DNA from 2 places in the Acetobacterium wieringae genome. Region 1 is predicted to be linked to the other one. Evidence: riboswitches for the same ligand, from Rfam matches in the RefSeq annotation. Region 1 holds a riboswitch; the other holds the start of a gene.
The links. A riboswitch is a leader RNA that binds a small molecule or an ion and turns the genes downstream of it on or off. The one in region 1 is predicted to bind cyclic di-GMP.

Region 1 (7,773 bases):
CTGACCGAATCCAGCATCTTTGAAAATGTTGATCGAATGATTGAGATCGGCGAAGCTTTTCGTCTTTACGGTTTTAAAATGGCCATGGATGATTTTGGCTCCGGTTACTCCTCCATCAATCTGCTGGGTAATTTACCCCTGGATGTCATTAAAATGGATCAGGGTTTTTTCAACAGTCATCTCAAGCGGGAGCAGAATCTGATTGTGGTGGAGTCTGTCATTAAGATGATAAAAAAACTGGGGATGACGGTGGTGGCCGAAGGGATTGAAACCGAAGCCGAGGTCGATCTGCTGCGGTCTTTGGGCTGCGATATTATCCAGGGCTATTATTTTGGCAAGCCGATGACGGTTTTTGAATTTGAAGAACAGATTTTTTAAAATGCCAGAAGGTATTGGAAAAGGAAGATAATGGAAACTAAGAACATTCGTATTGGTGATATCTTAATTAACGCCGGCTTTATCCGGGAAGAACAGCTTCAGGAAGCCCTGGCCTACCAGAAGGTCGATAAAAGCAAGCGACTGGGAGCGATCCTGGTTGAATATGGTTATGTCACCGAGGATCAGCTGCTGACGGCTCTGTCCAAACGGCTGAATGTACTGGTGCTGGATTTAAATGATACTCCCATCGATCTGGAAGCCGCCGCAAAAATTCCCCAGAATATTGCCTTTAAATATACCCTGATTCCCATTGGCGAAGAAAATAACCACCTGGTGGTGGCCATGAATGATCCCCTCGATTTTTATGCCATTGAGGATCTGCGGCTGATTACCAATATGAACATCGATGTGGTGCTGGCCACCCGGGAAGTGATTCTCGAGACCATCCGCAAAACCTATACCGAAATTGAAGCCAAAAAAGCTGCCAAAGCTGCCAACAAAACCGTCGAGGGCAGCAGCCTGTCTTTTGTTGAGGATATCCTCACCAATGAGGGCGACGCCCCGATTGTCAATCTGGTTAATTCGGTCTTGTTAAAAGGCCATAATGCCGGGGCCAGTGACATTCATATTGAGCCCTTTGAAAAAGAAACCATTATCCGGTTGCGGATCGATGGCCTGATTGTTGATTATTTGACCCTGGCCAATAATCTTCATCAGTCGCTGATTGCCCGAATCAAGATTCTTTCCAATTTGGATATTGCCGAGCGCCGGGTACCCCAGGATGGCCATTTCCGGATCCGCATCGATGGGGTTGAAATGAATGTCCGCAGCTCCAGTATTCCCACCGTCTACGGCGAAAAAATGGTCATGCGGTTTTTAAGCATGAACGTCCCCCTGGATCATGCCGGTCAATTCGGGATGAACGATGGGGATTATCAGAAAATCCTCCAGATGCTGCAAAGCCCCCATGGGGTGGTCTATATTACCGGCCCCACCGGTAGTGGCAAAACCACCACCCTTTATATGATTTTGGAAATGCTCAGTCAGCGAAATGTCAATATTGCCACCATCGAAGATCCGGTGGAACGAAACCTGCCCAAGATCAATCAGACCCAGGTCAATATTCTGGCCGGGCTGACCTTTGATGTGGGACTCCGCTCGATCCTGCGGCAGGACCCTGACATTATCATGGTCGGTGAAACTCGGGACACCGAAACCGCCTCGATTGCTGTCCGTTCGGCCATTACCGGCCATCTGGTGCTGTCCACCCTCCATACCAACGACGCCGTGTCGGCGGTAGTTCGGCTCCAGGACATGGGCGTCGAACCCTATCTGGTGGCCAACTCCCTGACCGGGGTGGTGGCCCAACGATTGGTCAAGAAAATCTGTCCCAATTGTCGGGAAGCCTATGTTGCTTCAGAAATTGAAAGAGAGCTGCTGGGAGAACCCCGGCTCACCACCCTCTACCGGGGCCGGGGCTGCCATATTTGTAATAATACCGGCTATAAAGGCAGAACTGCCATCCATGAAATTTTGGCGATTGATAAAACCATCCGCAATCTGATTTCCCGAAAAGAACCGATTGAGGATATTTATAACTATGTGGAACAAACTGGTAAGCTGATTCCGCTTAGAAAAAGTGTTGCCAATCTGACCATCCGAGGAATCACCTCAATGGAAGAATTTCTTAAATTATCATACTATGTAGAATAAGGAGGAGCCTGAGAATGCGTTTTTTAGATCTGGTCAACTATGGTCGCCGCAACGATTGTTCAGACATTCATTTATCCCGGGACCTGCCCCCGGTTTTTAGAAAAAACGGTCGCCTCTATCAGAGCGATTTTGAGCACAACCCGCAGCTGATCGAACAGCTGATTTTCAGCATTCTGACCCCGGCGGAGCGCAAAAAGCTGGAAGATGGAAGTGACCTGGATTTTTGCCATGTTACCCCGGAAGGGCTGCGGCAACGGGTCAACATCTATAAACAGCAGGGCAGCTATGCCGCCGCCATCCGCCTCCTTAACGATACCATCCCCAGCTTTGAGGAACTCAAGCTGCCACCGATTATCCGCAAGCTGGCATCGGAGCCCCGGGGCCTGATTCTGATTACCGGGCCCACTGGCAGCGGGAAATCCACCACCCTGGCTTCGATGATTGACTATATCAATGTCAACCGGGCGGTTCATATCTTAACCATAGAAGATCCGGTGGAGTATAAGCATACCCACAAGCACAGCATTGTTCATCAGCGGGAAATCGGGGTCGATGCCAACTCCTTTGCCGCCGCTTTGCGCTCGTCCCTGCGGGAAGACCCGGATGTTATTCTGGTGGGCGAAATGCGGGACTACGAAACGGTATCGGCCGCCGTCACCGCGGCCGAAACCGGCCATCTGGTGCTGTCGACCCTCCATACCATCGGCGCTGCCAATACCATCGACCGGATCATTGATGTCTTCTCCCCCCACAGCCAGCAGCAGATCCGCACCCAGCTGTCCAGCATTTTAAAAGGGGTTGTCACCCAGCAGCTGGTGCCCCTGGCCGATGGTTCTGGTCGGATGGCCGCTCTGGAAGTCCTAATCGGTACCGATGCGGTGCTGAACTTGATCCGTGAAAATAAAACCCACCAGCTGGCCTCGGTGATGCAAACCGGTGGCCGCGATGGCATGAAAACCCTCAATGCGGACCTGGCCATGCTGGTTCGGGATCAGAAAATCAGCTACGAGGTCGGCCTTGAGTGGGCCAGTGATAAGCAGGAGTTTAATCAGTATTTTGGACGATAGCCGGGCCATTACGATAACTTGGGCATCAAATGCGTAGGGGCGGCTATCAACCGCCCGAACAAAGTTATGTTGCAGCCAAACTCAAGTTTACTCGACGATATTACCAAAAGCACAATAGCTGTATATGCATTCCCCGCAATTCCTTTACAAAAGAACGGTTTATAAACGCTGTAATTCAGGGTGGGTTGCTAAAAAAACAGATGTAAGTCTAAGACGCAAAGCTTCAAGGTCGACGTTATGATGGTGGTTGAAACGCCAGCAAATAGGACAGCAGTTGTTAGTGTTGGATTTTTTTTATGCCTGTTAAGAGTCCCTTTATGCAGAGACTGGGGTAAGAATTGTCACAAATTTGTAAACTTTAACTTGACTTTTTAATGGGTATCAACTAAGATTAAACCTAAGTAAAATCAGAAAAAGGCAAAACAGGGGAAACCCTGGGACGCAAAGCTACAGGGTCTACAGCCGTGGTTAGTCCAATTAACCGCCACGCTACGACAGCCAGCTGCCGCACGGTATCAGTGCGGTTTTTTTTGAGCCCAAAATTGACAATAGGGGAGCAGGATTAAGGCAAAAAACAAGAGAGTGTGAGATAATCATTCTTAGCTGATAACAAGTATCGTATAGAAGTCATCGCCGGCGCAGATGATCATATAAAGCAAAAACGAAGTGTAAGGAGAAATGCAAATGGAGTTAATTAACAAGATACGGAAAAGCAGAAAAGGGTTTACCCTAGTGGAAATTATTGTGGTATTGGTGATTTTGGCGATCTTGGCGGCATTTACGATTCCGGCAATGTTGGGATTTGTGAATGATGCAAAGAAAAAAGCGGCAATAGCGGAACAGCGGGAGATTTACGTGGCAGCACAGGCAATCGCTACAGAGCATTTTGCAAAAGAAGGTTTGAAGGCGGGTGGAACTGCATTGGGTATGACTATAACGAGCGATTTACCTGTAGAATCAGAAGCTACTAATCTTGGTTCAGCGGCTGTTAGCGCTTCTGGGGCAACTGGCGTTGCTTTAGAATTGAAAAACTACTTAAATGGCGATATAGTTGCGAACACAACTGGAACTGGTGCTACAACAAATAATTCAACATGGACTGTCAAAGTTGATGCGAATGGACGTGTTTCAGAAGTTACATACACAAAAGATGGTGTAACGTTAGATCCACTAAAACCAAGTTCCGCTGTTAAATAAATTTAACGTGAGTCCTATGCGCCATAGGATATTTTCTCTCCCTCCCAGGCGCAAGCCCGTCATCGGGTTTGCGGGGGATGGGGAGATTTTTTATTTGTGATTTCCGGCTTAAGAGATTTCAAGCCAGTCATTGACTTGCTTAAAAAGAGTTATAACCGAACGGCACTAACAGCATCGTCAATTGGTGAGTTCTTTACCAACTCCCGCTAAAAAAGCCAAATTTTTACATTCCTTTAAGCCAATCCGGCGGATCACATGGTAAAATTAACCAACGTTTTGTCGTCAATCATCGCTGTCAAATTTTACGATTGGCAGCTTCACATCTCCGGGAGGTAAACCGTGAACCCAATTGCCAAATATCAGTTTCCTCCTGCCAAAAACGAGCTGGTTGCCTTTGATCGGGGGTTTCCCCTGGCGGCGGTCAGCATCCTGTTTTTTGTGGTGGTGATTATTGCGGGTTTGGTGCTGAGTAGCCAGCACAGCACTGATGCCGCCAATGCCCGGCTGGTCTATCTGGCCGCCCAGGCCAGAGCCATTGAGTCGGCGGCGACTGGTCACTACCAGGTGCCGGTGCAGGCTGATCTGCTTGATTATATTGGCGTTGAGGTCAATCAGGATGCGATCATCACCGTAGTCGATGAAAACCGGGATGCCACCATTGATCATATTATCTATCGCCGGGGCGGTCGGGTCACCAGCTATGCTCCCGGAAACCTCGAAGTTACTAAAGAAAATTAATGCGAAAGGAAAACGCCGATGGTTTTACTGATTCAATTTATTCTTTATCTCTATATTTTTGTCATCGGCATCGTTATCGGTAGTTTTCTTAACGTCGTCATTTACCGCTTACCCCGGGAGGTTTCAGTGGCCAAAGGTCGCTCCTTTTGCCCGAATTGTAATGCTCCAATCAAGGGCTATCACAATATTCCGGTCTTTAGCTATCTCTGGCTGCGGGGTAAATGTGCCGATTGTGGCGGGCCTATATCCATCCGCTATCCCCTGGTGGAACTGTTTAGCGGGCTGCTGGCAGTGCTGGTTTTTGCGGTCTACGGTTTTTCCTTTGCGTGGCTGGTGGTGTTTTCCGCCGGGGCGATTTTAATCTGCATTACGATGATCGACTTTGATACCATGACCATCCCCAATGGTTTGATTATCGCCCTGATGGCCCCGGCGTTACTCAGTTTTTTTGTTTTCCCGCAGGTTGGGCTCTTGTCCCGGGTCATTGGCATCTTTATCATCAGTCTGCCAATGTTGGCGCTGGCACTCTTTATCCCTGACGCCTTTGGTGGCGGTGACATCAAGTTGATGGCGGTGGCCGGCTTTATGCTGGGCTGGGGCAACACGCTGCTGGCGGCCTTTATTGGTGTCGTCCTGGGTGGGGTGGTGGCCGTTTATCTGCTGGTTAAAAAAACGGCCGACAAACATATGGCCTTCGGCCCTTATTTATCCATTGGTATTATGACAGCATTATTATTTGGTGATATAATAATAGGATGGTATCTTAATCTGTTTGGGTTATAATAACAAATTTTAGTCAATTTCGGAGGGGCTATGCCTGTTTATAAATATACAGCCAAAAATTTACAGTCCCAGCGTATCAAGGGCACCATGGAAGCCGCATCGCCGGAGACGGTGCGGCGCACCCTGCGGCAAAATAATGAGTTTGCCCTGAAGATTAATGAGGTGCATGAGCACCATAAGGTCTACAAACTCAAACCGATGGAGCTGTCGGATTTTTCCCGCCAGATTGCCAGCATGCTGGGGTCGGGCATCACGATGATCCGGGCCATCAAAATTATGGAAGAGCGGGACATTAAACCAGCCATCAAAAAGGTTTATGGGCTTTTGTATCAGGAGATCCAACGGGGCAATACCCTCTCGTATGCCATGGAGTTAACCGACGGTTCGTTTCCGGAGCTTTTGATTAACATGTATAAATCTGGTGAGGCCAGTGGCCAGATGGAGGGTACCGCCCGGAAAATGGCCGATCATTATGAAAAGGAACACAAACTCCGGGGCAAAATTAAAAGCGCCATGACCTACCCGGTGATTCTCTTTTTTATCACCGTGGCGGTGGTGGTACTGATTTTCACCCTGATTCTGCCCCAGTTTTTTACCCTTTTTGAAGGGATTGAACTGCCAGTGATTACCCAGCTGATGATTTCAATCAGTAATTCCATGACGACCTACTGGTATATCTATATTATCGGATTATTGGTCATTATTGCCTTGAGTGGTTTTTTAGTAACGATTCCCCAGGTCAAAAAAGCTCTGGATCATTTCAAACTAAAAATCCCCAAGATTGGCAAGCTGTTAAAAATCATTTATACCGCCCGTTTTGCCCGAACCCTCAGTTCGCTTTACTCCAGCGGTCTGGCGATGATCAATGCCCTGACCATCAGCGGGGCGACCATTGGGAACAGCTATTTGCAGGGGCAGTTTCCCGAGGCCATCGAACAGGTGCGCAATGGCGAACCACTGTCGGCCTCAATCCAGACCATTGACGGTTTTGATGCCAAGCTGGTGGCGACCATTTATATCGGCGAGGAATCCGGGAATCTCGACAGTATGCTGGAATCGGTGGCCGATTCCTTTGATTACGAGGCTGAAATGGCCACCACCCGGCTGGTCACCTTTATTGAACCGGTGATGATCATCATCATGGCGGTTATCGTTGGTGGGATCATGTTGTCCGTCATGCTCCCAATTATGACCTTATACCAAAATATCGGATAGGAAGGCTCTATATGCAGACACTCGTCTATTTTTCCAATGATGGCATTCAGATCCTCCAGGGGATCGTCAAGAAAGACCGATTGACCATCACCAACTATAAAACATTACCGGTTGAGGCCGGGGCCCTGATTAATGGGGTCATTACCAATGAAGAAGTGTTCAGAGAAACGATCATCGAAGCGCTTAAGGAAAGTCCGAAACTTTTTAAAAATATGAAACTGATCATTGACAGCAGCCTGATCCTCACCAAAACCGTGGAGGTGCCAAAGCTTAAACCCCGGGAACTGGAAGTTCTGGCGGCTGAATTTGATGAATCGGCAGGAAATTATGATGAGTTGGTGGTGGACTATACTCCGATTTCTGGATCAAGCAGCAATCGCATCTTTTGTTGCGGAATTGAAAAGCGGGTCATTGAATCCTATGTGACGCTTTTTGGTAGCCTGAAAATTCAAATTCAGAGCATTGATGTAGGGCTTAACACGATGATTCAGTATGTCACAGCCACCCGGGATTTTCGGGGAATGACTTTTGCCCTCAATATTCTGGATGGGAAAAATCTGGTTTCGCTCTTATTTGAAAATGGCATTTTTATTTTTTCGACCCGTTCCCGTCTGCTGGCCGAGCGGGGTACCGAAGCCTTTGCCCAGGAACTTACCGGAAAACTGTCGTCGTTGATCCAGTT
Region 2 (7,773 bases), 560 kb from region 1:
TGAAAAGGCCAATGTCAATTCAGATAATGTTACCTTCGAACAAAAACCTAAAGAAGAAGTGATTGCCCCGGAAGTAAAGATCCCGCCAGTGGTGACCCCACCGGAACCGCCAAAACCAACACCAACGCCCTCCGGACCTTCGGCTGAGGATCTGCTGGTAGCCGAATATAACAATGCGAAAAGCATCAATGCCATTGTGATGCTACTCTATGATAATCGTTTGGGCCTTGATCTTAAAGGATATACCAACCTTGACTTCCAGGAACAATGTGTTGTCGGGCAGACCCTTCTTGACAAGAATGGTTTTGTAAATAAAGCGGCCCTTCAGGCGGCAGTAACCGGGGGAATCAAGCTTGCCCAAGATGATGCTCAGGCCAACGCTTATATGAAAGCGGTATTTTCCTATACACCTGAATTGAGTGTCCAAGACCAAACCTGGACCATTTCGTATCCCGAACAGTTAACCAATACTCAACAAAGCCTTTTGAGCGGCTTATATGCAGATTTGATCATTATTCTTGATAAGCCTTTGACCGACGGTGAAGCCCTTGATTTAGCGGTAAACGGCACGACCAAACAATTAACAAACAAAAATCTTGTCGGCCAGGAAATCCAGCTGTCGAAACTGCTGGGGCGTAACCTGGGTGCTGAGGATCTGGTTCAAAATCAGAAGTCGACAGTTACCGTTACCGTCAAAGACGTCAGCACAAAAATCGAACGGTCCATTTCCATTTGCCCAATCACCACCAAAAATGGCGAGGAGTATTTTAAGAATTTTACCAACGCCTGCGCAATTCAGCTATCACCTTTCTGGTTAAAGGCTTATGCCGATTCGGTCGTAATTGATTGCCAGGATTCTGAATTCCTCTTTAACTATTCTGGTAATTTAACCGAAATCCAAAAACAAGCCCTGTCTGATTATTATGCTGATACGATTATTCAACTTAATCGTCCGTTAGGCACAAACGAATCCATCAAAGTATCCGCTCTGGGAAAAGAAGCGACTTTAACCAGCAATACCATTATGGATAATGAATGGAAAACCGAAATCCGCTTATCTAAATTACTTGGCATCCGTTTCGACTCAACCAATCTGGCTATTAATCAAAAGGGTACCCAGCAGGTTAGTTTAACCGATCTCAACTTAACTCAAAGCAATGGCATATCCGTTAATGCCGTTCTGGCCAAAACCACTGGTAGTCCCCTCTACACTGGCAGAGGCTACGGTTGTTCGCTTTATCCAAACTGGATGGACGAATACATGAGCTCGGTTTCGACGTCCACTGAAAACTCAAAAATAGTTGTCAGTTATGACGGAAATTTATCGTCTTCAACAAAGACCAGCTTAAAGGATTATAAAGCCGATGTTATGCTCAGTCTTAGCCGTGACCTTGAAGAAGGCGAAACCGTTACGGTTTCAGCTTTGAATAAGACCGTGACCCTGACGAATGAAAATTATAACCACCTACTATCCGAACTAACCGGCGTCACCCAGGAAGCTGCAAACAAATCTGGTGATGATCCCATTGAGTTTACGGCTGTTGGTTTAAAGCACAATCTCAACATTTATGCCAACCCGGTTCTCGTTAACAGCAATGAAACAGTCTATCTCAATAACGGGACCACTTTGCCGCTTTATCAGCCAAGCTTTAAAGCCTACAGTGACAGCATCGCTTTAATCTCCACCGACAATAAATTTTTAGTGACTTACAAAGGCGGCCTTTCTGCCGATGACCTGAAAACACTGGATGGCTATTATGCTGATGCGATGATTTATCTGGACAGAGCCCTCGGGGAAAATGAAACAGTAACCATCACGGCTTTTTCCCGAGAAATTGTCATCTCCAAAGCATCCCCGGCAGAAGACAGCTATAAACAATCCTATCGATTGTCAAAACTTCTGGAACTTGAATTGGGTGATGCCAATCTGGCGGCAAAGCAGACGGGCTCATTTGAGGTTGCCATCATCGAAAATACCCTTGAAAAACAGCTCACTGTATCAGCCGACGCCATTCTCGTAAAGAATAATACGGTTGAATCTTTAAATAACAGTATCGGCATGACAATTACCCCACCCAGTTTTACATCCTATGAAAACTCCGTAATGATCAATTCAGACAATACTGAAAGCTTTACCATTAGCCATCAAGGGGGCTTGTCTCCGGATGATGCCAAAAATCTGGCTGGTCTTTACGGCGATACGGTGATTATGTTCCAACGAACCATGCAATTTGGTGAGTCAATCAAGATTAGTGCTTACGGCAAAGAAGCTGTCATCACCAGTACGACACTTAGAAAATGGTCTGATTCCCGTATTGGTTTAACTGAATTATTGGGTATTGCCCCTGATCAGGCGCCGCTGGCCACATCACAAGGAAATGACATCAAAATCAGTTTTTCTGAAGCAAACCTAAAATCACCAATGAGTGTTTCGGCCTTTAATGGCCTGATTAAAGCCGATGGTACCTGGTTGTACCGTGCCAGTAGTGGGATTGGTTTTAATATTTGTCCACCATTTATGGAGGCCTACACCAACAATATCAACCTGGAAAGTGATGCAAATAAAATCTCGGTCACTTACCTGGATAAATTGACTCAAAACGATAAACTGGCACTCGACGGCTATTATTCCGACGCGATGATTAACCTGAGTCGACCACTGGTTGACGATGAAGCCGTAACCATCAATGCTTTTGGAAGCCCTGTAACCGTAGACCGATCAAAAATTACCGATAACAACGGCACCCAAATCAGATTGTCTGACTTGCTGGGTCTCACCCTTGGTGCAAATCAATTGGCGGCTAATCAAACCGGCGGATTTGAAATTAGCGTAACCAACAATAGCCTGAAATCGAATTTAACGATTACCGCTGAGGCTATTCTTACAAAGAATGATGACCTTCATTATATGAAAAAATATGCCACCCTTGAACTTCAATCTGAGATTTTTGAAACCGCCGTTGCTGCTTATAGCAAGTCATTGTCGGTAACCACTGTGGACAATCAATTTAAAGTTACTTATGAGGGAAATCTAAGCGAAGTTGATAAGGCTGGTCTCAATGGTTTTTATGCGAATGCCTTTATTTATCTGAACCGTTCATTGGTTGCCGGGGAAGAGGTCACTGTTAACGCTTTTGGTCAAAACTTGACCGTCAACAGCAGCATGATCAAAGAATCCGAAGGTAATCGAATCAGACTGTCTCAACTGCTGGGCCTAACTCTCGGTGAGGATCAGTTAGCAGCTAATCAAAAAGGAGGATTTGACATCACGGTTACCGACAAAAGCCTGAAATCAGAACTTATCGTAACCGCAGAAAGCATCCTGGTGAAAGGCGATGAGATTCGGGGTCTCCAGGAAAAAATGGTTTCAATGCTTATCAACTCACAGGCTTTTGAAAATGCTGTTGCCTCATATACGGAATCCATCAAAGTGGAGGCCGCCGATACCACTTTCAAAGTCTCTTATGCCGGAAATTTAAGTGAAGCCGACAAAAACGGCTTGAACGGTTATTACGCCAACGCCTGGATTTGTTTATCACGACCTTTACAAACGGGTGAAGAAATCCTTGTACATGCCTTTGATCGAGACATTCCGGTAAACTGCAGCACCTTTATCGATGAAACCGGGCAATACATTAATTTGTCGAACCTGCTTGGCATCAATCTGGATGACGCCCAATTGGCGGCAAATCAGCAAGGAACCTTTGAAATCAAAGTGACTGATCAAAGCCTGAAATCGGAGGTATCGATTAGCGCTTTTGCCTGCCTGACAAAAGGTGATGCCCGGCGCATGCTTGCCGGCTCACAAACTGCGGCAGCCATCACTTTAGGTGCCAGCCAATCACCTGCAATTATTGAACCATAACTAAGCAACCTATAATAACAGCAAAAGAGTCGGTTATTCTAACAGAATCTCGACTCTTTTTTTTATAGGCATTCTCTCCGTTGGCAGAGTTGATCATAAACCGTCTTCCCCTGCTAATGCTTCATCTAACACAAACCGTTTCGATCGCAAATTTCTTTTTGCATCTTTTACGCTTTTTTGTCCGCCATCCCGAACAAATTCGCGCCTTTACTATTTTAGCCGTTTTGATATTTTTTGCCACTACTTTTTGTCGCCACTGCAAAAAAACCTTGGTATAACACTTTTTGATCCACAAACCCAGCGAATCGGCCGATTTTAATTGCTCTGACTAACTGGTTGTATTATACTAATCTTATAATCGTTTTAGTCAGTCTTTTTGCCACATCAAAGCACTTCATATAGAAAACAGTTGTTTTTTTAGCGATTGAAAGGATGAACCGATGACAAACTTCAGAAAAATTTTTAAGTTTATTTTAAAGGGACTTTATTTTGCTCAGCTGCTTATTTTTTTTGCTGCTGTTGTACTGGGTATTTACCTTTTTGTCGACACTGACCATGTTGTTGAAGCGTTTGCCAAATATCTGGTGGTTGAAAAAAACATTCAGCCCGCCGATGTGATCATCGTCACCAGCGGTGAAGAAGATACCCTGCGAATCGCCGAGGGTATCCGGCTTTTTCAAGAAGGCTATAGCAACTTTATCATCTTTTCCGGATATTCTAAAGATAACCCGATGATTCAAAAGGCCATGACTGCCGCTGGCCTCCCTGATACGTGCTACACCATTGATGATAAAGCAACATCAACCATCGAAAACGCCACCTGCCAGCAGGCCTATGTTAACGAACACCAGGTTCAGTCAATGCTGGTTGTTTTTTCGCCACCCCAATCAAGAAGAGGGCTGTTGGCCTTTCGCCACACCTTTAACGATCTACCCGTCTATGTCAGCTACTCCGACCGCTCCAGCTACCAACCGGATGCGCTTTTTAGCAGTAAGGAAACCCGGGAAATGTTCACTGCACAGGCACCCAAGTTTGTGTATTATTTCTTCCGATACGTGTAAAGTTCTTATCTCAGATAAAAAAATAAAAAATCACTTGACAAATCGAGGTTGATGCATTAATATTACTTTAATAGAATATTTTTGGCAAACTTATCGAAAGATAGGGACGCAAAGCTTTAGGGGCCTAACCGTATGGAAAGCCAGCCAGTTGCAAAATGCATTTAAAAGATGATCTTATAGCAACGTGCCTGTGCGTTGCTTTTTTTATTCTGAATTATTCTTTTCTAAGATTTAATATTTGGCAAACTTGTCGAAAGATAAGGACGCAAAGCTTTAGGGGCCTAACCGTATGGAAAGCCAGCCAGTTGCGATCAATCATAAGATGATCTTATAAGCAACGTGTCTGCGCGTTGCTTTTTTTATTTCAAACTGTTCTTTCTTAAGATTCAATATTGGGCAAACTCATCGAAAGATGAGGACGCAAAGCTTTAGGGGCCTAACCGTATGGAAAGCCAGCCAGCTGCATTAAGACCGTACAAAAAATGTGCGACGTGCTGATGCGTTGCACATTTTTTTATTGAAACTAAAAATTTAATATTTGGCAAACTCACCGAAAAGTGAGGACGCAAAACTTTAGGGCCTAAGTAGTTTTATATGGCAGCCAGTTGCAAACCAGTCTTTATTTTGAGGACATTCTGAGCAACGTGGCAAACGTTGCTTTTTTTTATTTAAAGCAAACGGTTAAAAAAGACAAAATGAATGTGACTGCTTTTCGTGATTTAGTCACCAAACATACGTGATTTGGTTACAGATAATTAGAACGATTCTAAATAAAATAGTATCAAGAAACGTTGATCTATTGATCTGAAAGGGGAAAATAAAATGAAAGCAATTAAGAAATTAACAAGTATACTAATTAGCGCCACATTTATTCTGAGCAATCTTTCAACCGGTTTAGTTTATGCCGCAAATAACGATAAATATCCGAACGACCCTTACCTGGGTACTTCCTGGCAGTATGCTAAGGCCGGAATTGATAAAACCTGGAACGCCGTTGATACCGAGAACGAAATTGTCGTAGCTGTTCTGGACACCGGATTGGATGTCAATCTGGCTGATTTAGAAGGTCGGATCACAAACGGCTATGATTTTATAAACGACACTTCCAATATGACTGATACCCAAGGACATGGCACGATGGTGAGCAGCACCATCGCCGCAGTGGCTGATAACGGAATCGGAATTGCCGGAGCAGCCGGACTGGCCAATGTCAAAATTGCCCCTTATCGTATTGGTGATAAAAGCCTTAATAACAATGCAATCACAGCAGCCATTATGGATGCTGCAAACCGGGAAGACATTCGCATTATCAATTTAAGCGTTGGTTCCTACGAATATAACCAGAGTCATGCCGATGCAATTGCCTACGCCATCAGCAAGGGCAAGATCATCATTGCCGCAGCCGGAAATCATGGTGCCGAACAGGAAGGCGACGATCCTTACTATTATCCAGCATCTTATCCCGGGGTTATCTCAGTCGGTTCGATTGGTTTAAACGGAAAAGTTGCCTCTTTTTCGCAGTATAATGACGAGGTCGATTTATATGCACCCGGCGAAAGCCTGGTTGTGCTGCAACCTAACAACAGCTCCGGCTGGCAGGATGGAACATCTTTTTCAGCAGGGATTGTATCCGGTATTAGTGCCACTTTACTGGCTCAGGATCCTTCCTTGACACCAGCTGAAGTTGAAGCTCTCCTACGAGATACCGCACAAAGTTTAAGTGAAACCGACCAAGTATACGGTTCTGGTTTGGTACAGGGAGATAAAGCACTGGAAGCATTGAAGAGTCAAACCCCTTCGGAACAGGCTCAAGAACCGACTAATCTAGCAATGAGCCTAGGAAGTTTTTTAACAATGAGTTTTAGATAGAGCTATCATTCTTTGAAAAATTGGTTTGTGTAGATTATTAGGGAGCGTTTCAAGTTTTGTGTATTTGCGAAAAACTGATGCATCATAGAAAATTTATTTAAGAGACAATGGCTTTGAAACACTCCCCTACCTTTTTATCAAAGCATCGCAACGACCATCACCAAGACCACTCCGAACATTGGCAAAAAGTATTGGTGTACTTCCCCAAAATGCTTACCTTTGAGAAAGAGATAAATCCCATATCCTAGAAGCATTCCGATCATATTGTGAAAAATATCATCCCACTCTAGCAATCCTGTTTTAGTAAAAAACTGGAGAAATTCGACGGTTAGTGATACAATTAAACCAAATTGAAGCACCGTATTTCTTTTTTTCGTCTCATCCTCGTGCAAAATGTTTTCATACGCCCAAGGCACGAGTATTCCAACAGGTATGAACATCAGACAATTCAACAGCACTTCAAAAACGATTCTCAATTCATGAGTCAATACGATATGTTGATATGACCAAAATGGCATCACGTTAATGTCATAGCCATTTTTTCCGGTTCTCCCCAAAAACGCGTATACAAAAATCAGATACAAATAGAACCAAAAAGCTGTCCTAGACCACTTTTCCCGGGTTGTCCACTTTTCTCTATTGATGATTAGCAAAGAAATTAGGATCAGCATCACCAGAAATGTGATCACAAACGTCTTCCGGTTGGATAATTGGTCCTATGTCAAGATTTAGTACAAATTAAAATGAGAATTTGACACCCACATTTTAACCTGCTATTTGTAAATTTTCATTTTGTGTTTTAGTAAAAAGTTTTTCAAAATTATTCGGCGACATATAATTACAATGACTGTGGATTCGAGTTGTATTATAAAAGGTTTCCAGATACTCAAAGATCAGCCGGTAAGCATGGTTATAATCAAGGATTTTAAAGCGATTGAGCCATTCACGTTTAATAATGGCATGAAAGGATTCAATGCA

Region 2: it holds a riboswitch for cyclic di-GMP, as region 1 does, so the genes downstream of both, CHL1_RS16395 (S8 family peptidase) here and CHL1_RS00870 (type II secretion system protein) in region 1, are expected to answer to the same signal.

Annotation. Positions count from the first base shown of each region.
Region 1 covers NZ_CP097897.1:176,163-183,935, forward strand. The annotation lists gene CHL1_RS00855 (bifunctional diguanylate cyclase/phosphodiesterase) at 1-378, shown strand, start outside; gene CHL1_RS00860 (GspE/PulE family protein) at 409-2,091, shown strand; gene CHL1_RS00865 (type IV pilus twitching motility protein PilT) at 2,106-3,158, shown strand; cyclic di-GMP riboswitch class I at 3,565-3,668, shown strand; gene CHL1_RS00870 (type II secretion system protein) at 3,843-4,355, shown strand; gene CHL1_RS00875 (hypothetical protein) at 4,695-5,093, shown strand; gene CHL1_RS00880 (prepilin peptidase) at 5,112-5,876, shown strand; gene CHL1_RS00885 (type II secretion system F family protein) at 5,907-7,091, shown strand; gene pilM (type IV pilus biogenesis protein PilM) at 7,103-7,773, shown strand, end outside.
Region 2 covers NZ_CP097897.1:3,329,353-3,337,125, forward strand. The annotation lists gene CHL1_RS16385 (hypothetical protein) at 1-3,865, shown strand, start outside; gene CHL1_RS16390 (YdcF family protein) at 4,306-4,926, shown strand; cyclic di-GMP riboswitch class I at 5,000-5,082, shown strand; cyclic di-GMP riboswitch class I at 5,157-5,239, shown strand; cyclic di-GMP riboswitch class I at 5,312-5,394, shown strand; cyclic di-GMP riboswitch class I at 5,457-5,539, shown strand; gene CHL1_RS16395 (S8 family peptidase) at 5,749-6,795, shown strand; gene CHL1_RS16400 (VanZ family protein) at 6,933-7,484, opposite strand; gene CHL1_RS16405 (IS3 family transposase) at 7,561-7,773, opposite strand, start outside.